Regions from separate parts of the Tropicibacter sp. S64 genome, predicted to be linked through region 2. Evidence: riboswitches for the same ligand, from Rfam matches in the RefSeq annotation. Region 2 holds a riboswitch; the other holds the start of a gene.

Evidence for each region. A riboswitch is a leader RNA that binds a small molecule or an ion and turns the genes downstream of it on or off. The one in region 2 is predicted to bind cobalamin.
Region 1: linked by a shared signal. The riboswitch ahead of ACP159_RS17320 (CbtB domain-containing protein) and the one ahead of ACP159_RS07005 (hypothetical protein) in region 2 are both predicted to bind cobalamin.

Annotation. Positions count from the first base shown of each region.
Region 1 is NZ_JBNAGK010000011.1:20,823-24,210, forward strand. It holds gene ACP159_RS17305 (protein-disulfide reductase DsbD family protein) at 1-392, shown strand, start outside; gene ACP159_RS17310 (class I SAM-dependent methyltransferase) at 460-1,086, shown strand; gene ACP159_RS17315 (CbtA family protein) at 1,310-2,020, opposite strand; gene ACP159_RS17320 (CbtB domain-containing protein) at 2,030-2,242, opposite strand; cobalamin riboswitch at 2,265-2,396, opposite strand; gene ACP159_RS17325 (histidine phosphatase family protein) at 2,432-2,974, shown strand; gene ccmI (c-type cytochrome biogenesis protein CcmI) at 2,975-3,388, opposite strand, start outside.
Region 2 is NZ_JBNAGK010000003.1:268,970-272,357, reverse strand. It holds gene ACP159_RS07015 (LytTR family DNA-binding domain-containing protein) at 1-202, shown strand, start outside; gene lipB (lipoyl(octanoyl) transferase LipB) at 207-884, shown strand; gene ACP159_RS07005 (hypothetical protein) at 1,003-1,305, opposite strand; cobalamin riboswitch at 1,451-1,623, opposite strand; gene ACP159_RS07000 (hypothetical protein) at 1,686-1,895, opposite strand; gene ctaD (cytochrome c oxidase subunit I) at 2,217-3,388, shown strand, end outside.

The sequences.
Region 1 (3,388 bases), on a different contig from region 2:
CCACGCCCGCCGCCTCCCCCGCGCCGGACGGCAGCGCGCTGGCTTGGCAAAGCTTTGCCCGCGCCGAGATCGCGCGGCAGGTGTCGGGCGGGCAGGTCGTCTTTGTCGATGTCACTGCGGATTGGTGCCTGACCTGCAAGGCCAACAAAGCCCTGGTGCTGGAACGCGACCCGGTGCGCACGGCGCTGTCCGCTGACGGCATCACCCTCATGCAGGCCGACTGGACGCGCCCGGACGAGTCGATTGCGCGCTATCTCGAAAGCTTCGACCGTTACGGCATCCCCTTCAACGTCGTCTATGGACCGGGCGCGCCAGAGGGTATCGTCCTGTCGGAAATCCTGACGGACCGATCCGTGCTGAAGGCTCTCGATCGGGCAACCTTGCCGAACTGACATTTAAACATTATGTATATGGAATATGTTGGACCTTTAGTTGGTCTGCAGATCCGCGTCAGTGGGCATGGCCATGTCAGTCGATCGAAAAGAACACTGGGACACCGTCTACGGCAAGACGCCCGAGACCAGCCTGAGCTGGCATCAGGACGATCCGACAGTTTCGCTCGACCTAATTCGGATGGCCGGAATTCCCAGAGGCGCGTCGGTGATCGACATAGGCGGCGGCATGTCCCGTTTCACGGACGCCGTGCTGGCGATGGGGCTGCGCGACGTGACGATTTTGGACCTGTCGCAAGTGGCCTTGGATGCCGCGCGAGACCGGCTGGGGCCCGCAGGGGGCAGCTTGACCTGGCTGTGTAAAGACATCACCACCTGGTCGCCGACGCGACAGTACGACCTGTGGCATGACAGGGCGGTATTCCACTTTCTCACCGACCCCGCCGACAGAGCCGCCTATATCGAGAGCTTGACACGCGCCGTCCGGATCGATGGCCATGCCATCATAGCCACTTTTGCGCCGGACGGACCGGATCGGTGCAGCGGCCTGCCGGTCGTCCGCTACAGCCCCGAGAATATCGCGGTGCTTTTGGCAGACAGTTTCGCGCCGGTGGCGCATCGCCGCCACCTCCACCAAACCCCGAAAGGCGCGGAGCAAGCTTTTCAATTTAGCCTGATCCGTCGGGTCGGCTGACCTCAGTCTCCCCCGAGTTGCGCCAGTATTGCCTGAACCTCTGCCTTGCGCGCAAACCACGCGTCTTGGCCAGTCGCGCGTGCGGACGGCCAGTTGCGGCCCTGACATCGGGAAACAACTCGCTGATCTGGCAACGCTTTGGTCGCGCCGGAATTCCGCCGCAAGCACCGAACGTGAAGGTTACTTTCTGAACGTCACCGTGCCGATATCTGTACACCTCCCGTCAAATGGATTGGCCGAACCGTTCGACCAGCCAGCCAAAGGCGATCCCCGTGCTGGCCCACAGCGTTGCCTGCACCGCCAATGTCGATGCCCGGAACTGCCAGAGCAGATCGCGCGGAAAGGCCGGGTCCACCTCGTGGAACGAGGGCAACAGGATCGCTGCCCCGGACATGACCCCTGCGTAGATCCCCGCCCCGATCAGCATCTTGCGTCGTCGCGAAGCGATCCCTTTCACCGCCGAGACAGCCGGCCCGAGGGTTGCCAACGACAGCGCCAGAAAGGCGAAATAGGCCAGGGTGCGCGCCCCGATCGTTTCGGGGTTGCCAACTGCTGGCGGATTTCCCGGAAACTTCAGCATGGGAACGACGATCACCGCGGCAAAGCCCAACGCCGTGATCCAGGCCACCGTGGCCCGTGTCGATCCATGCAGGATCCGCCCCCGCGCCACGGCAAAGCTGATTGCCAGGATCCCGCCCAGGGCCACGCCCACGGCGGCGAGACCGACGAACAATCCAGGACCAGCCTGCAAATGGCGCGACATGCCGCCGGTATCGGAAAGATCCGGCGTATCTGTCGCGTGTGTGTGGCTGTCGGTGGTTTCCATCGCGATGGCCGCGTCCAGCGCAGGTTCACCGACAAGTCGCGCCACGCCGAACGTCACCACGGACGCCAACAGCCCGGCCAGAAGGCCGAGCACAAGAAGACGAGTCATCGCTGTAACTTAGTGGCAGGGAAAGCCAAGAAGGTGGCGCGCATCGTGCACGAATTCGTGCACGTCGGTCCCGGCGAAAACAGACCATGCGCCCTGCTCTGCACCAACGAAATAGACCAGCAGGACAGCCAGCAGCGCGGCCAGGATCGCCCAAGGGGCAATGTCCCGCATAGGGATGGCGGGAAGATCGCTCGAAACGGCGGGACGGGTTGCGACAGTCATTTGGTACTCCTTCTGATGACGCGTCATGAGTATTTTCCAGGGATCCGTGTCTGACTTACGCTTGCGCGATCACAGTGGCGCGACCGTGCCGGATTTTCACCGGCTTCCGTATTCCCCTGTGTCTGATCGATAGGCCAGAATGCCTCGAGCTGCCAACATTTTCTTGCCTCGCCTGTACGAAAGCCCCCCATGCGCCTGATCCTCGTTGCCGCGCCCATGTCTGCGCATCACCCCTTTCGCCTTGCCGCGGATATGAGCGCTGCGCAGGTACAGCGGGCACGTACCCTCTCTGGCCGGCTTGGGGGCAGTGCTTGCCAGACCGCGCCAGGGACCGGTGTCTTGGCCTTGGAGCTTGGATTGCAGCCAAACGACTGCGCGGCGCTCGGCGCGCAGGATTTCGGGCACTGGACAGACATGACCCTGGACGAAGTCGCCGCCACCGATCCCGAGGCACTGTCACTGTGGACCCGTGACCCCGAAGCTCGCCCCGGCGGGGGTACCTCCCTGACAGACCTCTGCGCGACCGTACGACCCTGGCTGGACCAGATGGCGGCCTCGTCGGCAGATCGTGTGGTGGCTCTGGCGGCCCCGCCCGTGCTGCGCGGAGTCATTGTCAGCGCGCTGGACCTGCCGCCTATTGCCGGGTTCCGGCTGGATATCCATCCTCTCGCCCCGATCCACCTGGTACACGACGGTCAACGATGGACATGGCGGCCCGGTAACCCGGACTGATCACGGGTTTTCCAGACGTGCGATGCTTGCCCTGACCTCTGCCTTGCGCGCATCGCCCTCGGGCAACAGCGCATCCGCGCGAAGGTAAGCGTCCCGCGCCTTGTCCATCTCTTGGAGCACGCCATAGGCATTCGCCAGCCTGAGCCATCCGTTCACGTCATCCGGTTCATCCTCAAGCCGCGTCGCCAGACGATCCACCATGGACCGTATGAAAACCGCCCTGTCGCCTTCGCTCATCTCCTGTGCGGCGGCGACATCGGCGGCACTGGGGCTGCGGGCAACAGGCGCACGCGACGCGATGGGCGCCCGGCCGAGTGTTTGTGCGAATGCATTCGCCTGCGCAATATAGGTGTCCATCCAGGGCTGGTAGCCCGGCGTCTCGGCCAGTCGCGCCGTCAGGCGGTCATGAGCTGC
Region 2 (3,388 bases):
GCGCCTGTCCGACGCCATGCGCGAGACCGGCGACGTGGCCGGCGGGCAGGTGCATCGCTCGCATTGGGTCGCCTGGGGACAGGTGACCGCGGCGCGGCGCGAGGGGGATCGGGCGATCCTGTCGATGACATGGGGCGGCGAGATCCCGGTGAGCCGGGCCAATGTGGCGAAGATCAGGGAGGCGGGGCTGCTGCCCCGATAGGCCGATGGTGGACTGGAAGATCAGCGACGGGCTGACGGATTACGACACGGCGCTGGCCTTCATGGAAGCGCGCGCCGAGGCAATTGCGAAGGGCGAGGCGGAGGAATGCGTCTGGCTGCTGGAGCATCCGCCCCTCTACACCGCCGGGACCAGCGCGAAGCGTGAAGACCTGCGCGAGCCGGACCGCTTTCCGGTCCATGAGACCCGGCGCGGCGGACAGTATACTTACCACGGCCCCGGCCAGCGCGTCGTCTATGTCATGCTCGACCTGAACCGGCGCGGGCGGGACGTGCGCTGCTTCGTGCGCGATCTCGAAGCCTGGGTGATCGCGACCCTGGGCGAGTTTGGCCTGACGGGGCATATCCGCGACGGGCGTGTCGGCGTTTGGATCGAACGGCCGGACCGGCCCCTGACGCCGTCCGGCCTGCAAGCCGAGGACAAGATCGCCGCCATCGGCATCCGCCTGCGCCGCTGGGTGAGCTTTCACGGGATTTCGATCAACGTGGAACCGGACCTGACGCATTTCGACGGAATCGTGCCCTGCGGGATCACCGAGTACGGCGTGACCTCGCTGGTCGATCTCGGGCTGCCGGTCGGCATGGATGATCTCGACGTGGCGCTCAGGCGGCAGTTCGATCTGGTCATGGAAACCCGGGCCGCCGCGTGCGGGCGCGCCGGGTGAAAACATTCCGGTGAAAGTTTCGGCCGGGGCTTCGCCCCATCGCCCATTGGGCGAGTCCCCGGGTATTCGAGGACCGAAGCAGCCCCGGGCGCGGCCTGTTTCGGCCTTGGATGCCGGCCTAGATGGACATCCGGCGCGTGCGGGCGCCGCCGCGTCGTTTCGCCTTGGGCAGGGCGAGGGTCAGAGGTTTCAGCGGATACTTCAGCGAGTCGCGGAGCAGCCGGCAGAAGACGGCGATGGCCGGGTCGGATTCGATGAAATCCAGGGCGGCAAGATAGGCGCGCACCGCCTCGTATTCGTAGTCGGCCTCGGCCGGGAGCGCCCCGAGCCATTGCATGTAGCCCATCTGACCCAGTTCGCGGGCCCGGTCCGTGGAGATGCCCTGGGCCATGAGCCCGTTGAGAGTTCTTGCGATCAGCATTGCGCCCTCCGCGCGATGTCTTGGACGGAGAGCTGGGACAGGGTGTCGCACACGGGTTGGCCGCGCCGGTTACCTCCTGCCCGAGGCACCCCGCCCGGGTTGCGTTGCCGCCCCTTGCGGAGCGTGTCCCGCCGGATGGCGGGGCGACAGCAGGTTTCCTGACTCGCGGCTCTGCGCGGTGCGTCCCTTCCCGGCCCGAGAGCCAGTGGTTTCGACGCATCGCTTGCCGCTTACAGTTGCGGGGGCAGTCCCGGCCTTGGACCTTCTGGTCCGCACCGGAGTTCCCTTTTCAGACCACGCCGAAGCGCGGTCACTGTCTGGAGGGAGTGTGCCAGAGCTGCGCGACCGCCGCAAGGTGCTAGGCGTCGCCGGTGGTCGGTTCAGCGCCGGGCGCGGGCACCGAACACATGGAAGAGGATCGTCTCGCGGGACAGGCCATGCGCCGCAAGCTCTTGGTCGGACAGCGCTTTGAGCCGCGCGACCTCGTCCGAGAGCGCCCGGCTGCGGCGATCGAACGGGGTTTCGAACAGCCGCGCGAGACGGGCGGAAAGCGTCGGACGCGGGGTGAGGCTGGTGTCGAGCAGGGCCATGGTCAGGGTTCCGGTTCAGGCGTTTCGGGCAGATGCCGGGACTGTGCCGGATCCTGTCCCGCCGGGGCAGTCCGGAAAGCCTGACCAAAGCCCGGTTCGAGGGTCCGGAATACCCGACCGGCGCGCGGATTCGCCCCGTTTTGCCGACGGAATGCCCCTGCGACATCGCTTCAAGGGGGTGCGACAATGTTATTTGATCTGCGTCAAATTCCTCCATTGCCCGCCCCTGCCTCACATTCTAAAACGCGAAAGGGAGACGCATGCGACGGGGGATTCCCCCCGGCGGGCTGCGTTTATCGAGAGATTATCAGGAGGCACACAATGGCAGACGCCGCCATTCACGGCCACGACCACCACGACGACCGCGGGTTCTTCACCCGCTGGTTCATGTCGACGAACCACAAGGACATCGGGATTCTGTACCTGATCGTCTCGGCGTTCGCAGGTCTCGTGTCCGTCATCTTCACCGTTTACATGCGACTCGAGCTCATGGAGCCGGGCGTTCAATACATGTGCCTTGAAGGCTGGCGCCTGACGGCCGCCGCGGCGGGCGAATGTACCCCCAACGGCCACCTGTGGAACGTGATGATCACGGGCCACGGCATCCTGATGATGTTCTTCGTCGTCATTCCCGCGCTCTTCGGCGGCTTCGGCAACTACTTCATGCCGCTGCAGATCGGTGCGCCGGACATGGCCTTCCCGCGGATGAACAACCTGTCGTTCTGGCTCTATGTCGCCGGCACCTCGCTGGCGATCCTCTCGGTCTTCTCGCCGGGTGGCAACAACCAGCTCGGTTCGGGCGTCGGCTGGGTGCTCTACCCGCCGCTGTCGACCTCCGAGGGCGGCTACTCCATGGACCTCGCGATCTTCGCGGTGCACGTCTCGGGTGCCTCCTCGATCCTCGGCGCGATCAACATGATCACCACCTTCCTGAACATGCGCACCCCGGGCATGACCCTGTTCAAGGTCCCGCTGTTCTCCTGGTCGATCTTCGTGACCTCCTGGCTGATCCTGCTCTCGCTGCCGGTCCTGGCAGGCGCGATCACCATGCTGCTGACCGACCGCAACTTCGGCACCACCTTCTTCCAGCCCGGCGGCGGCGGTGACCCGATCCTCTACCAGCACATCCTGTGGTTCTTCGGCCACCCGGAAGTGTACATCGTGATCCTGCCGGGCTTCGGCATCATCTCCCACGTGATCGCCACCTTCAGCCGAAAGCCGGTCTTCGGCTACCTGCCGATGGTCTGGGCGATCATTGCGATCGGCGCGCTCGGCTTCGTCGTGTGGGCACACCACATGTACACCGTCGGCATGTCCCTGACCCAGCAGTCCTACTTCATGCTGGCCACCATGGTCATCGCGGTGCCCACCGGCGTGAAGGTGTTCAGCTGGATCGCCACCATGTGGGGCGGCTCCATCGACCTCAAGGCACCGATGCTCTGGGCTTTCGGCTTCCTGTTCCTCTTCACCGTCGGCGGCGTGACCGGCGTGGT